Regions from separate parts of the Nonomuraea sp. NPDC050328 genome, predicted to be linked through region 2. Evidence: riboswitches for the same ligand, from Rfam matches in the RefSeq annotation. Region 2 holds a riboswitch; each other region holds the start of a gene.
The links. Region 2 has a riboswitch for glycine ahead of glyA (serine hydroxymethyltransferase). Riboswitches for the same ligand answer to the same signal wherever they lie in the genome.
Positions count from the first base shown of each region.

Region 1: it holds a riboswitch for glycine, as region 2 does, so the genes downstream of both, gcvP (aminomethyl-transferring glycine dehydrogenase) here and glyA (serine hydroxymethyltransferase) in region 2, are expected to answer to the same signal.
Region 3: it holds a riboswitch for glycine, as region 2 does, so the genes downstream of both, gcvT (glycine cleavage system aminomethyltransferase GcvT) here and glyA (serine hydroxymethyltransferase) in region 2, are expected to answer to the same signal.

Region 1 covers NZ_JBITIW010000003.1:640,889-647,063, forward strand. The annotation lists gene ACIBG7_RS14470 (hypothetical protein) at 1-258, opposite strand, end outside; gene gcvP (aminomethyl-transferring glycine dehydrogenase) at 422-3,250, opposite strand; glycine riboswitch at 3,391-3,483, opposite strand; gene ACIBG7_RS14480 (MerR family transcriptional regulator) at 3,508-4,131, opposite strand; gene ACIBG7_RS14485 (bifunctional nuclease family protein) at 4,277-4,747, opposite strand; gene ACIBG7_RS14490 (MerR family transcriptional regulator) at 4,839-5,492, opposite strand; gene ACIBG7_RS14495 (FHA domain-containing protein) at 5,489-5,986, opposite strand.
Region 2 covers NZ_JBITIW010000004.1:198,045-204,219, forward strand. The annotation lists gene ACIBG7_RS17155 (propionyl-CoA synthetase) at 1-1,029, shown strand, start outside; gene glyA (serine hydroxymethyltransferase) at 1,184-2,431, opposite strand; glycine riboswitch at 2,551-2,638, opposite strand; partial or broken gene ACIBG7_RS17165 (polysaccharide lyase 8 family protein) at 2,935-4,236, shown strand; gene ACIBG7_RS17170 (polysaccharide lyase beta-sandwich domain-containing protein) at 4,533-4,754, shown strand; gene ACIBG7_RS17175 (hypothetical protein) at 4,803-5,336, opposite strand; gene ACIBG7_RS17180 (DUF6098 family protein) at 5,457-5,864, shown strand; gene ACIBG7_RS17185 (monovalent cation/H(+) antiporter subunit G) at 5,868-6,158, opposite strand; gene ACIBG7_RS17190 (monovalent cation/H+ antiporter complex subunit F) at 6,145-6,175, opposite strand, start outside.
Region 3 covers NZ_JBITIW010000001.1:188,325-194,499, forward strand. The annotation lists gene ACIBG7_RS00805 (M4 family metallopeptidase) at 1-89, shown strand, start outside; gene ACIBG7_RS00810 (M28 family peptidase) at 145-1,800, shown strand; glycine riboswitch at 2,036-2,133, shown strand; gene gcvT (glycine cleavage system aminomethyltransferase GcvT) at 2,272-3,357, shown strand; gene gcvH (glycine cleavage system protein GcvH) at 3,354-3,743, shown strand; gene ACIBG7_RS00825 (L-serine ammonia-lyase) at 3,807-5,183, shown strand; gene ACIBG7_RS00830 (hypothetical protein) at 5,241-5,441, shown strand; gene ACIBG7_RS00835 (hypothetical protein) at 5,434-5,694, shown strand; gene ACIBG7_RS00840 (ABC transporter permease) at 5,795-6,175, opposite strand, start outside.

The DNA of each region.
Region 1 (6,175 bases), on a different contig from region 2:
GGCGAGGTGGCAGGCGGCCTGGGCGGCGTACTCGGGGTGTCCGGTGGCCAGGGCGGAGCGGGCGGCGTTGCGCGCGCCCCGGACATCGCCCTGCTCGTCCAGCACCACGGCGAGCCCGACCGCCGCCTGGGCGCGGTCGGGCGCCTCGGGGTCGGAGGCCAGTCCGGTGAGGATGGCGGCGGCTCCGCCGAGATCGCCTTCCTCGGCCAGCCGCCGGGCGGTGTCGAGGGGTGAGGCGTCGAGCTCCTGGGGGGTCAACGAAACTCCTTCGCGTCTTCACGAGGCTGCCCCCGAGCCTAACGATTCCCGGCGATCACGTCGCGCGACTCGACGCGCGGGGTCTCACCGAGCCCGGCCCGGACGCGAGAGAGCCCGCCCCGGCCGGAGAACGGCCTGAGCGGGCTCCGTCACCCGAGCGGGATCAGTCCTCGTAGGCCTCCAGCGGCGGGCAGGCGCACACCAGGTTGCGGTCGCCGTAGGCCTGGTCGATGCGGCGGACCGGCACCCAGTACTTGTTCTCCCGCAGCGAGCGCACCGGGTAGGCCGCCTCGCTGCGCGAGTACGGGTGGGTCCACTCGTCGGCGGTGACCGACTCGGCGGTGTGCGGGGCGTTGCGCAGCGGGTTGTCGGTGCGGTCGTAGCCGCCGTCGGCCACCCGCGAGATCTCCTGGCGGATGGCGATCATCGCGTCCACGAAGCGGTCGAGCTCGGCGAGGTTCTCGCTCTCGGTCGGCTCGATCATCAGCGTGCCGGCCACCGGGAAGGACATGGTCGGCGCGTGGAAGCCGTAGTCGATGAGGCGCTTGGCCACGTCGTCCACGGTGACGCCGGTCTCCTTGGTGATCTGCCGCAGGTCGACGATGCACTCGTGGGCGACCAGCCCGCCCCGGCCGGTGTAGAGCACCGGGTAGTGCGGGGCCAGCCGGCGGGCGAGGTAGTTGGCCGACAGGATGGCCTGCTCGGTGGCGGCGCGCAGGCCGTCGCCGCCCATCATCCGGACGTAGGCCCAGGAGATCGGCAGGATGCCCGCCGAGCCGTACGGCGCGGCGGAGACGGGACCGACCGCCGAGCCCTCGCGCAGCGGGTGGCCGGGGAGGTAGGCGGCCAGGTGGGCGCGGACGGCGACCGGGCCGACGCCGGGGCCGCCGCCGCCGTGCGGGATGCAGAAGGTCTTGTGCAGGTTGAGGTGGGACACGTCGGCGCCGAACTCGCCCGGCTTGGCGAGGCCGACCAGCGCGTTGAGGTTGGCGCCGTCGACGTAGACCTGGCCGCCGGCCTCGTGGACCTTGGCGCAGACCTCGGTGATGGTCTCCTCGTACACGCCGTGCGTGGACGGGTAGGTCACCATGATCGCGGCCAGCTTGTCCGCGTGCTTGGCGATCTTGGCGTCGAGGTCGGCCAGGTCGACGTTGCCGTCATCGTCGCAGGCGACCACGACGACGCGCATGCCGGCCATGACCGCGCTGGCCGCGTTGGTGCCGTGCGCCGAGGACGGGATGAGGCAGACGTCGCGCTCAGCGTCGCCGTTGGCGCGGTGGTAGGCGCGGATGGCCAACAGGCCGGCGAACTCGCCCTGCGAGCCGGCGTTGGGCTGGATGGAGACGGCGTCGTAGCCGGTCACCTCGGCCAGCCAGCTCTCCAGGGTCTCGATCAGCTCCCGGTAGCCCTCGGACTGCTCCTCGGGGGCGTAGGGGTGGATGCCGGCGAACTCCGGCCAGGTGATCGGCTCCATCTCGGTGGTGGCGTTGAGCTTCATCGTGCACGAGCCCAGCGGGATCATCGAGCGGTCGAGCGCGATGTCCTTGTCCTGGAGCCGGCGCAGGTAGCGCAGCATCGAGGTCTCGGAGCGGTGGGTGTGGAAGACCGGGTGGGTGAGGTAGTCGTCGGTGCGCAGCAGCGCCTCGGGCAGCGCGGTGAGCTCCTCGCCGGCGGCGGGCGCCTCGATCGGCAGGCCGAGCGCGGCGGAGAAGGACTCCAGCACCTTGGCGACCTCGGCCGGGCCGGTCTTCTCGTCGCAGGCGACGGTGACGCGGTCGGCGTCGACCTGCCACAGGTTGACGCCGCGCGAGAGCGCCTCGGCGACGACCGCGGCGGCCTTGCCCGGCACCGAGGCGGTGACGGTGTCGAAGTAGTGCTCGGTCACCGGGACGCCGGCGCCGGACAGCGCGTGGCCGATCGCGGCGGCCTGGGCGTGCACGCGCGAGGCGATCCGGCGCAGCCCCTCGGGGCCGTGGTAGACGGCGTACATGCCGGCGATGACGGCCAGGAGCACCTGCGCGGTGCAGATGTTGCTGGTGGCCTTCTCGCGGCGGATGTGCTGCTCGCGGGTCTGCAGGGCCAGCCGGTAGGCCGGGTCGCCGTCGGTGTCGACCGAGACGCCCACCAGGCGGCCGGGCATCTGCCGCTGCAGGCCCTCGCGCACGGCCATGTAGGCGGCGTGCGGGCCGCCGAAGCCGAACGGCACGCCGAAGCGCTGCGAGGAGCCGATCGCGATGTCGGCGCCGAGCGAGCCGGGCGAGGCGATGAGGGTCAGGGCCAGCAGGTCGGCGGCGGCGACGACCTGCGCGCCGAGCTCGTGGGCCCGCTCGGCCACGGCGCGGAAGTCACGCACGGCGCCGGTGGCGCCGGGGTACTGGACCAGCACGCCGAAGCACTCCGGCAGCTCCTGGTCGAGGCGCTGGAAGACCAGCTCGATGCCGAGCGGCTCGGCGCGGGTGGCCAGCACCGCCTTGGTCTGCGGCAGCACGTCGTTGTCGACCACGAAGACGTTGCTCTTGGCCTTGCCGGCCCGGCGGGCCAGGGTCATCGCCTCGGCGGCGGCCGTCCCCTCGTCCAGCAGGGAGGCGCCCGCGACGTCGAGGCCGGTGAGGTCGGAGACCACGGTCTGGAAGTTGAGCAGCGCCTCGAGGCGGCCCTGCGAGATCTCCGGCTGGTAGGGCGTGTAGGCGGTGTACCAGCCCGGGTTCTCCAGCAGGTTGCGGCGGATGACCGCCGGGGTGACCGTGTCGTAGTAGCCCAGGCCGATCATGCTGGTCAGGACCTGGTTGCGATCGGCCAGGGCGCGCAGTTCGCCGATGACCTCGATCTCGCTCGCCGCGGCGGGCAGCTTGAGCGCGTCCTTGGCCCGGATCGCTTCCGGTACGGCTACCGCGACCAGATCCGCGACGGACTCGAAGCCCACGGCCTCCAGCATGCGCTGCTGCTCGGCGTCGGACGGGCCGATGTGACGGCTGGAGAAAAGCTCAGACATGAAGGGTGCCTCCTGGAGACAGCGCGCAGGCGGGTGCCGAGTCTCCCCCTCTGTCATCGCAACCTGAGAGCTTCACTCCCGAGGGAGCTTTCACCGTCGGTGAGACGCGCCTGGCGGGCGCGCCTGCTTTCCAGAGTCGCCTCGCCCGAGCGGTACCGGGTGCCTGAGAGATTCCGGGGAGGGTTGCTCCTTCGGCGCCCCACAGTTGCTGGGGACTCTCCCGCACGGGGTCGAAAGCTTCGCTGCCCAGATTACCCTCAGCCAATCCTCCGCGCACGTCGGCGCTGCGCGAGTTCGTCAGCCGGGTGGCCGGCCGAGGCGTTGCCGTCCTCGGCCGCCGTGGGTTCCCCCGGCAGCTCCGCGAGCGATCCCTCGACTTCCCGCCACACGCGGCCCAGCGCGATGCCGAACACGCCCTGACCGCCCTGGAGCAGGTCGATGACCTCGTCGGCGGAGGTGCACTCGTAGACGCTCACCCCGTCGCTCATCAGCGTGATCTGGGCCAGGTCGGCCACGCCGCGGTCGCGCAGGTGCTGCACGGCCGTGCGGATCTGCTGGAGCGAGACTCCGGTGTCGAGCAGCCGCTTGACCACCTTGAGCACCAGGATGTCGCGGAAGCTGTACAGGCGCTGGGAGCCCGAGCCGTGCGCGGCTCTTATCGTCGGCTCCACCAGACCCGTGCGCGCCCAGTAGTCGAGCTGCCTGTAGGTGATGCCGGCCGCCGCACAGGCCGTAGGGCCGCGGTAGCCGAGGTTGCCAGGCTGGGAGGCGGGCTCTTGGTCAAAGAGCAGCCCCTGTTCACCGGCACGCTGGCGCGCGTCCTCGCGCCGGGCCGGATCTTCCTGGCCGGCCCTGTTTCCCTCGCCGCTGCTGACCGCCACGCGGACCTCCGGCTTTCTCTCATCCCGCGGCCTGATCTGGGGGTTCTTCGGGCGACCGCGGGTTTCACTTGCACCGTAGGACCGTGACCATGCTCAGTCAACGATCCGCCCCGGCGAGTCGTGAAGCGTAAATGCTCTTATATAGCTACCCCGCGCGGCCGAAGTCCTCGGGCGTGATCTGGTCAAGGAACTCCCTGAACTTCTCCACCTCGTCCTCCTGGTCGTCGGGGATGACGACACCGGCTTCCTGGACGACTTCCTCGCTGGCGTAGATGCGCGCTCCGGTGCGCAGGGCGAGGGCGATGGAGTCGGACGGGCGGGCGCTGACCTCGACGCCGTTGGAGAAGACCAGGTCGGCGAAGAAGATGCCGTCACGCAGGGCGACGATGTTGACCGCGCGCAGGCTGACGCCGAGGGCGCTGAGCACGTCGCGGAACAGGTCGTGGGTGAGCGGCCTGGGCGGCGGCTCCTCCGCGGAGGCGAGCGCGATCGCCTGCGCTTCTGTCATTCCTATCCAAATAGGCAGGAATCGGTCACCACTCGCCTCCTTGAGCAGAACGATCGGCTGATTGGTGGGCATTTCAACGCGAACGCCCACTACTTCCATCTGCACCACGGGCTGCTCCGAAATCCGAAATGGCGACTGAAAAGCGAGCGACAGGCTCTTCCAACGTAACACCCGCAAGGCCCGGAATGTGCCCGATGCCTCAGCCGCCCAGCACCGACCGGACGCCGGAGCGCAGCAGGGCCGCGTGCAGATCCAGCAGCAGGCCGGTCAGCTCGCGGGCGTTCTCGTGGGCCTCGCCGATCGCTCCGGGGGCGCGCCGCTTCAGCACCGGGGCCACGGTCTGCTCGACCAGGCCGCACTCGCGCTCGGCCGCCGCCTTGACCGCCCGCAGGTGGCGGGCGTGCAGACCGAAACGGGCCAGCGCCCCGACCGTCCGCGCGATCTGGAGCGCCTCCTCGTCGTAGCGCCGGGCGACCGGCGCCAGCAGGCCGTAGTCCTCCAGCTCCGCCAGCGCCTCCTCGGTCAGCCCGGCCGCCTCCAGCAGCTCGTCGCGGCTGAGCCGTACCTCCTTGCTGTCCGGTACGGCACGCGGCCGGGACAGCTCCTCCAGCATCTTGTCCTTGATGACGCGCAGCGGCAGGTAGTGGTCACGCTGCTCGCGCAGGATGAAGCGGAGCTGTTCGACGTGCAGGTGGGTGAACTTGCGGTAACCGGAGGGGCTGCGGTCCGGCTCGATCAGCCCCTCCCCCTCCAGAAAACGGATCTTGGAGATGGTGACGTCTGGAAACTCGGACTTGAGCAGGGCGAGGACCTCGCCGATGCTCATGTGCGAGCGAGCCGCCTGCGCGCTCATCGAGAGAGGAACACCAGCCTGAACTTGCCGATCTGGACCTCGTCCCCCGAGTGCAGCGGCACCTCCTCGATGCGCTCCCGGTTGACGTAGGTGCCGTTGAGGCTGCCCACGTCACGGACGGTGAAGCGGCCGCCGGGGTGGCGGTAGAACTCCACGTGCCGGCGCGACACCGTGATGTCGTCGAGGAAGATCGTGCTCTCCGGGTGCCGGCCGACGGTGGTCAGGTCCTGGTCCAGCCGGAAGCGGCTGCCCGCGTTGGGCCCGCGCACGACGGTCAGCAGCGCGGCGCCCGGCGGGAGCTGCTCGACCAACTGCCGCTCGGCGAAGAGGAACTCCCCGGTCTCAGCCTCGTACGCCTCGATTCCCGCGACGGAGATCGTCGATGTGGTGTCCCCCGTGACCTCGGACCTGGTCAGGGGTGATCCACAGCGGGAACAGAAACGGGCATCCTCGGGGTTGGCGTGCCCGCACTGCGTGCAGTAGACGCTCGGCATCGATCGGCTCGGCCTCCTACCGCGACGGCGCTGCTTCGGTGCCCGGGCGCGCCTTCGCTTGTATCGCTGTCAACATTGCGAATGCCGCAACTTACGCTGTAGCGCCGCAAAGGTCAAGACGAGCCGCTGGCGACACGCTCGTACGTTTCCTGAGTCTGGTCGGGGACAAAGTTACCGCCCAGCGCACCC
Region 2 (6,175 bases):
GACGTGGGCTGGGTCGTCGGGCACTCCTACATCGTCTACGCGCCGCTGCTGGCCGGCTGCACGACCGTGCTGTACGAGGGCAAGCCGGTCGGCACGCCCGACGCCGGGGCGTTCTGGCGGGTGGCGGGGGAGTACGGCGTCAAGACGCTGTTCACCGCGCCGACCGCGATCCGCGCGATCAAGAAGGAGGACCCGAACGGCGACCTGGTGAAGGACCACGGCCTGCGCTACCTGTTCCTGGCGGGGGAGCGGCTCGACCCGGACACCTACCACTGGGCCTCCGACCTGCTGGGCGTCCCGGTGATCGACCACTGGTGGCAGACCGAGACCGGCTGGCCGGTCGCGGCCAACTGCATGGGACTCGAACCGCTGCCGCCCAAGCCCGGCTCGCCGACCGTGCCGGTGCCCGGCTACGACGTGCGGGTGCTGGACGAGAACGGCGCGGAGTGCCCGCCCGGGGTCGAGGGCGCCATCGTGGTACGGCTGCCGCTGCCGCCGGGCACGCTGCCCACGCTCTACCGCGACCACGACCGCTTCGAGTCGGCCTACCTGGCCCGCTACCCGGGCTACTACCTCACCGGCGACGGCGGCCACCTGGACGCCGACGGCTACCTGTTCGTCATGGGCCGCACCGACGACGTGATCAACGTGGCCGGCCACCGGTTGTCCACCGGGGCGATGGAGGAGGTCGTCGCCACCCACCCCGACGTCGCCGAGTGCGCGGTCATCGGGGTCGCCGACGAGCTCAAGGGGCAGGTCCCGGCCGGCTTCGTGGTGCTCAAGAGCGGGACGGCGCGGCCCGCGGCGGAGATCGAGGCCGAGCTGGTGGCGCTGGTGCGCGAGCGCATCGGCCCGGTCGCGGCCTTCCGGCGGGTCAGCGTGGTCGCCCGGCTGCCCAAGACCCGGTCGGGCAAGATCCTGCGGGGCACGATGCGGGCCATCGCCGACGGCAGGACCTACCGGCCGCCGTCCACGATCGAGGACCCGGGGGTGCTGGCCGAGATCGAGCGGGCGCTCAGGTCCGGCTGAAGGCGGTGTCCCGGTCGTGGGGGGACACCGCCGTCAACCGGAGCAGGATGAACATCGGGGGCGCTGAGCGCGGCGGTGGCCACGCTCCCCGCCCCTGATGTGCTCATGTCCGGATTCCTATCCCCGCTTGGGTCAAGCTAGGGCAGGTGAACGGTCACAGCTCCGGGTAGAGCGGCCTCCGCTGCGCCAGTTCGGCCACCTTGGCCCGCAGCCGGGTGCGCGCGGGCGGGTTGAGCTCGGGGCGCAGCGCTTCGGCGATGACCGCGGCCACCTCGGTGAAGTCCCGGGCGTCGAAGCCGCGGGCGGCCAGCGCGGGGGTGCCGATGCGCAGCCCGGAGCTGACCATCGGCGGGCGCGGGTCGAACGGCACGGCGTTGCGGTTGACCGTGACGCCGATGGAGTGCAGCCGGTCCTCGGCCTGCTTGCCGTCCAGGACCGACTCGCGCAGGTCGACCAGCACCAGGTGCACGTCGGTGCCGCCGGTGACCAGGCGGTGCCCGGCGCCGGTGAGCGTGGCGGCCAGGATGCGGGCGCCCTCCAGCGTGCGCTCCTGCCGCTCGCGGAACTCGGGGGTGGCGGCGAGCTTGAAGGCGACCGCCTTGGCCGCGACGACGTGCTCCAGCGGGCCGCCCTGCTGGCCGGGGAAGACCGCGGAGTCGATCTTCTTGGCCAGCTCGGCGGTGGACAGGATGACGCCGCCGCGCGGGCCGCCGAGCGTCTTGTGCGTGGTCGTGGTGACGACGTCGGCGTGCGGCACCGGGCTGGGGTGCAGCCCGGCGGCGACCAGGCCGGCGAAGTGCGCCATGTCCACCATGAGCCGGGCGCCGACCAGGTCGGCGATCCGGCGGAATTCGGCGAAGTCGAGGTGGCGCGGGTAGGCCGACCAGCCGGCGACGATCAGGGCGGGCCGGTGCTCCAGGGCCAGCTTCTCGACCTCGGCCATGTCCACCCGGTTGTCGCTCTCCGAGACGTGGTAGGCCACGGCGTTGTAGAGCTTGCCGGAGAAGTTGAGCCGCATGCCGTGCGTCAGGTGGCCGCCGTGGGCGAGGTCGAGGCCCAGGATGGTGTCGCCCGGCGTGATCAGCGCGTGCATGGCGGCGGCGTTGGCCTGCGCGCCGGAGTGCGGCTGCACGTTGGCGTGCTCGGCGCCGAACAGCGCCTTGACGCGGTCGATCGCGAGCTGCTCGACGACGTCCACGTGCTCGCAGCCGCCGTAGTAGCGGCGGCCGGGGTAGCCCTCGGCGTACTTGTTGGTGAGGGTGCTGCCCTGCGCCTGCATGACCGCGACCGGCGCGAAGTTCTCGGAGGCGATCATCTCCAGGGTGGTGCGCTGGCGGTCGAGTTCGGCGTCCAGCGCCGCCGCGATCTCGGGGTCGACCGCGGACAGGGGTGCGTCGAGCATGAGGCTCCTCACGTAGCCGTAGGGCCTCCCCCTCTGTCATAGGCCTGAGAGATTCACCGCGCTTGCGTGCGGTTTGCCCCGTGGGCGAGACGCCGGGTGCGCCTCTTTCCAGAGTTCGCCTCCTCCACGCGGTCTTGGGCCTGAGAGTTTCCGGGGAGGTTTGCTCCTTCGGCGTCCACAGCCTGTGGACTCTCCCGCGCGGGATCATGGGCTTATGCAGTTGTCCAGGTCAGGACATGTTGTCCAGGTCAGGACATTAGGTACGGCTCAGCCGTCGTGTCAACAAGTCGCGGATAATCACCGTTGTGTCCCCCCTCTCGCGGCGCGCACTGGCCAGGCTGGGCAGCCTCGCCGCGCTCGGCACGCTGGCCACGCTCCTCCCGGCCCGGCCCGCCCACACGCCCGACGCCACCTTCCCGTTGTTGCGTCGCCGCTGGCGTGAGGTGACGGCGGTGCCGTACGCGGGGAGGGTGGAACAGGCGGCGGCCGGGCACCGGGCGAGCATGCGGCCCGCCCGCGGCGGGCTCTGGGCCGACCTGCCCTACCCGTCGCTCGACGACACGCCCGCGCGGCTGCAGACGATGGCCAGGGCGCACGCGATCACCGGCGATCCCGGCCTGGCCGAGGCGACCGCCGAGGGCCTGGCCCACTACGTGCGGCACGTGTACGCCGAGGGCGCCGAGCCGGTCGGCAACTGGTGGGACTGGGAGATCGGGGTCCCGCGCAAGCTGCTGGACGCCGCCGTGCTCATCGGCTCGCGCGACCGGGCCCTGGCCGAGGCGGTGCGGCACTTCGTGCCGGACAACCGGCTGAGGGCCTACCGGGGGCGGAGCACGGGCGCCAACCGGGTGGACCTGTGCCTGGTCCGGCTGCTGCGCGCGATCGTGGTGGAGGAGCCGGACGAGGTGCGGCGGGCGGCCGAGGCGCTGACGCCGGTCTTCCGCTACGTCGAGAAGGGCGACGGGTTCTACCGCGACGGGTCCTTCCTCCAGCACACGACCATCCCCTACCAGGGCGGCTACGGGGCGGTGCTGCTCTCCGGGGCGGCGATCATGCTGGCGCTGGTGCGCGGCACGCCGTGGGAGGTGGACGGGCGGTTCCTGTTCGACCAGGTGGAGCGCAGCTTCGCGCCCTTCGTGCTGGACGGGCTCTGCATGGACCTGGTCAGCGGCCGGGGGATCGCGCGCCGGCCGTACGGTGACCACCGGCGCGGCCAGGCCATCGCCTCGGCCGTCCTGCTGCTCGGCGAGTCGGCGCCCGCGGCGGAGCGGGCCCGCTGGCGGTCGCTGGTGAAGGGCTGGGCGGAGCGGGGCGGCTACCGGGCGGGGTTCGAGGACCTGCTGGCCGACGCGAGCGTGCCCGCGGCCCCCGAGCCGGTGGGGCACCGGCTGTTCCCGATGAGCGCCCGCGCGGTGCACCGCCGGCCGGGCTGGACCGCGGCGCTCAGCATGTCCTCCTACCGGATCGGGCACTACGAGCACGGCAACGGCGAGAACCTGCGCGGCTGGCACACCGGCTCCGGGATGCTCTACTGGTGGGCCGCCGGGCAGCGCGACCACTACTCCGACTTCTGGCACACCGTCGACCCCTACCGGCTGCCCGGCACGACCGTCTCGACCCGGCGGCTGGCCGACGGGGCGGGCCGCGGCTGGGGCGACACGCGCACGAAGTGGCGCTGGGTGGGCGGGGCGAGCGACGGCTCCTACGCGATCGTGGGGCAGCACCTGGCCGGGCTGGGCAGCACGCTGGAGGCGTTCAAGGCGTGGGTCTTCCTCGACGAGGCGGTGGTCTGCCTGGGGGCGGGCATCACGTGCTCGGACGGGGTGGCCGTGGAGACCGTGGTGGACAACCGGCGCTCGGCGGCGCAGCCGGCCGAGGGGGCGGGGTGGGCGCACCTGGCGGGGCACGCCGGGTACCTGGGCGAAGGCTTCCGCACTGCCGGGGAGCGGGGGTATCGCACGTTCTGGTTCGACCACGGCGTCGACCCGCGCGGGGCGGGCTATCGGTACGTGTGCTGCCCGGGGCCTCCGAGGCCCGCACGCGGGAGCTGGCCGGGCTCGGCTGGCTGGAGGTGCCGGCGAACACCGACGCCCAGCAGGCGGTGCGGGTCCCGGCGCTCGGGCTCACCGCGGTCGCCTTCTGGCAGCCGGGGACGGCCGGCGGCATCACGGCCTCGGGGCCCTGCGCGGTGCTGCTCCGGGGCGGGCGGCTCACCGTCGCCGATCCGCGGGACGAGCTCGCCGAGCTGACCGTCACGGTGGACGGCCGCGACCTCACCTTTCCCCGGCCCGGCCCGGGCGGCGCCACCGTCGACCTGACCTGAAGAGCCGTACGGCACGCGGTCGCGGGCGGTACCGGTCCCCCTCAGCCGTCAATAGGTGTCGCGGCGGACCTGATCGGCCTGATCGCGGGCCTCCTCCTGGCCGCTCTGGCCGCTCTGTGCGTAGCCCTCGCCGGGCTGGGGGCGGGGGGCCCGCTCCTCCCGCTGGAGCTCCGCGCCGGCCTTGGCGGCGCGTCCGGCCAGGAAGCCGGCGGCGATGGCGCCGAGGACGAACAGCGCCGGCCGGCGGCGGGCGAACTGCTGCAGATCCTGCATCGCGCCCGAGAAGCCCTGCTGCTCCAGGTAGTCGGCGGCCCGGCGGCCACCCCCGGCGATCTGGTGCGTCACCCGGTTGATCGGGGAGTCGGGCTTGCTGCTCTCGGCCATCGTGCTGAGGTCGTCGGCCCACTGGCGGATGCCGTGGGCGGCGCGCTGGGCCTGGGAGTCGGCTTCGCGTCCGGCCCGCTCACGGAGCCGGCCGACCACGCGCCTGGTCTGGAACCCGGCCTCGCCCGCCACTTCACGGGCCGCTTGCTTGGTGCGCTCCGCCGGTTGCCCGGTCTGCTGCGTTGGGTAGTCGGTCACCGGATACCTCCTGAGGTAACGCTTGGACGGTGCCTGCTGCTACCCGGCGGCCACCGACGGAGCGCCCGAAGGGGGATAGATGCCTCTCACGTGGAAAGAGTGGAACGTATCGGAGGGGATATGGACGAGGTGCTCACGCTGGAGGAGCTGACCGAGCTGGTGACGGAGCGGCCCGGACTCTTTCTGCGCTTTTCCAAGGGTCCGGAGACCGACGGGGCCGAGGCGAGCGTCGACTACGAGAGCGGGCTCGAACTGCCGGGGCTGTCGGCGACCGTGCTCGACCCCGAGTCGTGGTGGACCCGGCCGCCGCAGGACTGGCTGGCCCGGCAGGTCTGCAAGTACGCCGACCTGGGACAGGACGGACGCCGGGCATGGGTCCTGGCCGGTCGCGTGGTCGCCCACGGGCCCGACCACGAGCCGCTCGTCGTGGACGCCGAACCGGTCGCGTGGCTGGCCGAGCGGGTGGTACGGCAGGCCCGCCGCCGCTACCACGAGGCCTTCGAGGTCGGCCGGGACTCGACGAGCTGAGCCCTACCGGTCGCGCATCTCCTCGCAGGCCACGTGGCCGACCGTGTAGGAGGTCATGGTCACGCCCACCATCTGGAAGATCGCCACCAGCAGCAGCGGTCCGGCGATGCCCCAGCTCGGTTCCTCGCACCACGCCGCCGCCAGGGCCAGCAGCACGCCGAGCACCTGCGGCTTGGCGGCGGCGTGCATGCGCGACAACGTGTCGGGAAACCGCACCAGGCCCACCCCCGCGGTCAGCCCCAGCCCGGCGCTGACCAGCGCGCACGCCGCGGCGACCAGCTCAAGCGCCTCCATCGCCGCGCCTCCTCATC
Region 3 (6,175 bases), on a different contig from region 2:
AGGGCGTCTCCTACCGGTGCCTCCAGGCGCACACCAGCCTCCCCGGCTGGGAGCCGCCGAACGTCCCGGCCCTCTGGCAGCGACTCTGACCCATCGAGCACCCGGCCCCCGCGAGGGGGCCGGGCCCTCCTAGGAGCTCTTCCCGTGAAGAAAGCACTTCTGTCAGCAGTCGCGTGCCTGCTCACGCTGACCGGGCTGGCCGCCGCTCCCGCTCAGGGCGCGGTCGCCGCCCCGGACATCCCGCTCGGCAGCATCACCGCGCACCTGAGCCAGCTCCAGTCGATCGCCCAGGCCAACGGGGGCAACCGCGCCTCCGGCCGGCCCGGCTACACCGCCTCGCTCAACTACATCAAGGGCAAGCTCGACGCCGCCGGGTACACCACCCGCGTCCAGAACTTCAGCGGCGGCAGCAACCTCATCGCCGACTGGCCCCAGGGACCCGCCAGCCCGACCATCATGCTCGGCGCCCACCTGGACAGCGTCACCTCCGGCCCCGGCATCAACGACAACGGCACCGGCTCGGCCTCCCTGCTGGAGGTCGCGCTCGCCGTCGCCGCCCAGCGGCCGACGCTCGGCAAGCACGTGCGTTTCGGCTGGTGGGGCGCCGAGGAGTCGGGTCTGGTCGGCTCGCGGTACTACGTCCAGAACGGCGGGGCCTCCGGCGTCGAGGCCTACCTCAACTTCGACATGACCGGCTCGCCCAACCCGGGCTACTTCGTCTACGACGACGACACCCAGTTGCAGCGCCTGTTCAACGACTACTACGCCACGCTCGGCATCCAGACCGAGCCGGAGCGGATCGGCGACGGCCGCAGCGACCACGCCTCGTTCAAGAACGCCGGCGTGCGGGTCGGCGGCGTCTTCACCGGCGCCAGCGAGCGCAAGAGCGCCGCCCAGGCGGCCAAGTGGGGCGGCCAGGCCAACCAGTCCTTCGACCGCTGCTACCACTCGGCGTGCGACACCTGGCCGGCCAACGTCAACACCACCGCCCTGGACCGCAACGCCGACGCGGCCGCGCACGTCCTGTGGCAGCTCGCGGTGACCTCGCAGCCCGGCAACGACTTCTCGATGGCGGTCAGCCCGTCCTCGGCGACCGTCCAGCCCGGCCAGAGCACCACCGCCACCGTCTCCACGACGATCACCAGCGGCAGCGCCCAGCCGGTCAGCCTGACCGCCACCGGCGCCCCCTCCGGTGTGACCGTCTCCTTCAGCCCGGCGCAGATCCAGTCGGGCCAGTCCGCCACCGTGACCGTCGCCGCCGGCGCCGGCACCGCGGCCGGGACCTACCCGATCACCCTGCGCGGCAACTCCACCAAGACGGCGACCTTCACGCTGGTCGTCGGCACCCCGACCGGTGACGACTACTCGATGGCGGTCAGCCCGTCCTCGGCCACCGTCCAGCCGGGCCAGAGCACGACCGCGACCCTGAACACCACGGTCACCAGCGGGAACGCCAAGCCGGTCAGCCTGACCGCCACCGGCGCCCCCTCCGGCGTGACCGTCTCCTTCAGCCCGGTCCAGATCCAGTCCGGCCAGTCCGCCACCGTGACGATCGCCGTCGCGGCCGGCACCCCGGCCGGGACCCACCAGATCACCCTGCGCGGCAACTCCGACCGCTCGGCGAGCTTCTCGCTGACCGTCGGCGGCGGCGGGGGCGAGACGACCTGGACGGCCTACACCGTCTACGCGGCCGGCGCCACGGTGACCTACCAGGGCGTCAGCTACCGCTGCCTGCAGGGCCACACCGCCCTGCCCGGATGGGAGCCGCCGAACGTCCCGGCGCTCTGGCAGCGCATCTGAGAACCCCGCGTGGCCACGGCTGGGGGTTTGTGGTCACGCGGTCAAGCAGGTGGACGAGGGGTACGGCTCGCGCCGGCCGAGCTGGGACCGGGGCTACCCGGGCGGCCGCGCGACAGGCCTGAGGGTGACCAGGCCGGAGCCCGCCCCTCGTCCACCTTTCTTCTCGTGGTACGGCAGGCGGTTCTTGCGGGTTTCGCAGAGGGTGTCCCGCCCACTAGGCTGAAGGCGACACCGATGAACCCGTGCGGGAGAGAGCCCTGACATCCGGTCAGGGCCCCTGAAGGAGCAAGCCCTCCCCGCGAACCTCTCAAGGCAAAGGACCGTACGGGCCAGGGTGACCTCTGGAAAGCAGGCCGGGAAAGCCGCCTCGCCGAAGGTGAAAGTCTGGGCAAACATCCAGGCGAAACTCTCAGGCATCATGACAGAGGGGGAGGATCCTGGCATCCGACCCTGCCTCTGAGGTGCGAACACATGGCACGACCCACACCGTTGCGAGACGTCCACGAGAGTCTCGGCGCCACCCTCACCGACTTCGCCGGCTGGCTCATGCCGCTGCGCTACGGGAGCGAGTCGGCCGAGCACCGGGCCGTGCGCGAGGCCGCCGGCCTGTTCGACCTCTCCCACATGGGGGAGATCTACGTGACCGGGCCGCAGGCCGGCGAGCTGCTGGACTACGCCCTGGTGGGGCACCTGTCCGCGCTCGTCCCGGGCCGCGCCCGCTACACGATGATCGTCAACGCCGAGGGCGGCGTGCTCGACGACCTGATCGTCTACCGGCTGGCCGACCAGGAGTTCATGGTCGTCGCCAACGCCTCCAACTACCTCATGGTCGCCGAGCAGCTCCGCCACCGGGCCGGCGGGTTCGACGCCGACGTGGACGACCGCTCCGACGCCTACGCGCTGATCGCCGTCCAGGGGCCGCGGGCCCAGGAGATCCTTGCCCAGCTCACCGACGCCGACCTCGCGGGCCTGAAGTACTACGCCGGCCTGCCCGGCACGGTCGCCGGGGCCGAGGCGCTCATCGCCCGCACGGGCTACACCGGCGAGGACGGGTTCGAGCTCTTCGTCCGCAACGCCGACGCGGTCGCGCTCTGGCAGGAGCTGATGAAGGCGGGCGAGCCGTACGGGATGATTCCCGCAGGTCTGTCGTGCCGCGACACCCTCCGCCTCGAAGCCGGCATGCCGCTGTACGGCAACGAGCTCAGCGCCGACCTGACCCCGTTCGACGCCGGCCTCGGCCGAGTGGTGAAATTCGACAAGCCCGGCGACTTCGTCGGCAAGGCCGCGCTTGAACCGCTCCGCGAGAGCGAGCCCAAGCGCCGCCTCGTCGGCCTGGTCGCCCAGGGCCGCCGGATCCCGCGCCACGGGTTCCCGGTCGTCGCCGGAGGTCAGGTCGTCGGCGAGGTCACCAGCGGCGCCCCTTCGCCCACCCTGGGCAAGCCGATCGCGATGGCCTACGTCGACACCGGCGTCACCGGCGGCCTAGCCGTCGACACCCGGGGCAGCCAAGAGCCTATGGACCTGGTTGAGCTGCCTTTCTACAGGAGGAACAAGTGAGCAACATCCCTGACGACCTGAACTACACCAAAGAGCACGAGTGGGTCGCGGGCCTGGACGACGGCCGCACCGTGACCGTGGGCGTCACCGCCTACGCCGCGGAGGCCCTTGGTGACGTCGTCTACGTGCAGCTTCCCGAGGCCGGCGCCACCGTCGAGGCGGGCGACTCCATCGGCGAGGTGGAGTCCACCAAGTCGGTGAGCGAGATCTACGCCCCGGTGAGCGGCGAGGTGGTCGAGGTCAACCAGGCCGTCGTGGAGAAGCCCGACCTGGTCAACAGCGACCCGTACGGCGAGGGCTGGATGTTCCGCGTCCGCCTGGAGGGCGACGCGGAGGACCTGCTGTCCGCCGAGGAGTACACCGCCCTCACCTCCGGCGAGTCCTGATCTTCCCGGCCGGGGCTTCGTCCGGAGCCCCGGTACCCCTTTTATCGTGAAAGGCGCAAGTCAATGGCGATCAGCGTCTTCGACCTCTTCAAGATCGGCATCGGTCCGTCGAGCTCGCACACCGGCGGGCCCATGGCCGCCGCGCACAAGTTCGCCCGTGGCCTCGACGCCGACGGCCTCCTGCCGGACGTCGCCCGGGTCGAAGCCATCCTGTACGGCTCGCTCGGCCTGACCGGCAAGGGCCACGGCAGCGACAAGGCCGTGCTCCTGGGCCTGTCCGGCGAGAAGCCCGAACTGGTCGACGTCGACACCGTGGACGAGCGCCTGGCCCAGATGCGCGCCTCCGGCAAGATCGACCTGTACGGCACGCACACCATCCCCTTCGTCGTCGGCGAGGACCTCGTCTTCGAACGCAAGATCTCGCTGCCGGGCCACCCCAACGGCATGCGCTTCACCGCCTACGCCGCCAACGGCGACGTGCTGCGGGAGAAGGTCTATTACTCCGTCGGCGGCGGCTTCGTCGTGGACGAGAACGCCACCGGCGCCGACCGCATCAAGCCCGACGACACGGCTCTGCCGTACCCCTTCAGCACCGCGGCCGAGCTGCTCGCCCAGTGCTCGGAGACCGGGCTGTCCATCTCCGGGCTGATGATGGAGAACGAGAAGGCCTTCGGCCGCACCGAGGCCGAGATCCGCGCCAAGCTGCTCGACATCTGGCACGTGATGTCCGAGTGCGTGCGCCGCGGCATCGGCAAGGAGGGCGTCCTGCCCGGCGGCCTCAAGGTCAGGCGTCGCGCGCACCAGCTCCACCGCCGCCTCCAGGCCGAGACGCCCTCGCACGACCCGCTCCAGACCATGGACTGGGTCGGCCTGTTCGCCCTGGCCGTCAACGAGGAGAACGCCGCCGGCGGCCGGATCGTCACCGCCCCCACCAACGGCGCCGCCGGCATCATCCCGGCGGTCCTCACCTACTACTCGCGCTTCGTCCCGGGCGCCGACGACGCCGGCGTGGTGCGCTTCCTGCTCACCGCCGCCGCCATCGGCGTGCTGTTCAAGGAGAACGCCTCCATCTCCGGCGCCGAGGTCGGCTGCCAGGGCGAGGTCGGCTCGGCCTGCTCCATGGCCGCCGCCGGCCTCACCGAGGTCCTGGGCGGCACCCCCGAGCAGGTCGAGAACGCCGCCGAGATCGGCATCGAGCACAACCTCGGCCTCACCTGCGACCCCATCGGCGGCCTCGTCCAGATCCCCTGCATCGAGCGGAACGCCGTGGCCTCCATCAAGGCCATCACCGCCGCCCGCTTCGCCCTGCGCGGCGACGGCAAACACTTCGTCTCCCTGGACAAGGCGATCAAGACCATGCGCGACACCGGCCGGGACATGCTCGACAAGTACAAGGAGACCTCCCGCGGCGGCCTCGCGGTCAACGTCATCGAGTGCTGATCTCCTGCTTGGCTGGTGCGCCCGGAATCTGTCGTCGCAAGCGGGTAGCGTGGGAGCATGACGGCGCACCAGCACGATGAGGTCATCACCATCCCTCGTGACGAGTACGAGGCCCTCAAGGCCGAGGTCCGACGGTTGCGCCGTGAGATCGGTCGCCAGCAGGCGATGCGCGCCATCATGGAGAATGCCGCCCATCCCGGCGCCGTGCGGACATTCACACGGGACGAGCTCGCCGCTGAGTGGGGCATCAGTGGCTGACCGCCGCATCGCCTTTCCCGAGCGCGCTTGGGAGCAGATCGAAGCCCTACCGGAAGGTCTGCGCAGGCCTGTCCAACTCGCCGTCTTCACCCTGCTGGAGGACCCGCGTCCGTCGCTCGCCGACCCGATGGACGGGGTTCCGAACGCCTACGAGTTGAACCTCATCAGCGATGACGTCACCATCTGGTACACGATCACTCTTCACGAGGGCGAAGAAGTGATCACCATCCAGGTGGTTCGCCCGAATCTCTGACTTCGGATTGATCGACAAGGCGATCAAAACCATGCGTGACACCGCGGCCCCCTCGCGGTCAACGTCGTCCACGTGCTGACCGCGAGGTGGCCGGCCCGTTCTAGCCGGTGACCGGGGTGAGGGCCTGGGCGGGCTGGGTGACGGCGAGTTTGCGAGCCAGGCGCAGCCGGTAGGCGTCGAGCACCACGGCGATGAGGATGACCAGCCCGGTGATGATCTGCCGCTCGAAGTCGGAGACCCCCATGAGCAGCAGCCCGTTGGTGAGCACGCCGAGCAGGCAGGCGCCGAGGAAGGTGCCGACCATGGAGCCACGGCCGCCCATCAGGCTGGCTCCGCCGATCACCACGGCGGCGATGGCGTTGAGCTCGTAGCCCTGGCCCAGGATGGGGCTGGCGATGTTGAGCCGCGCCATGTACAGGATGGCCGCGATGCCGACGGTGAACCCGGCGATGACGAAGGCGGCGATCTTGATTCGGGCGGT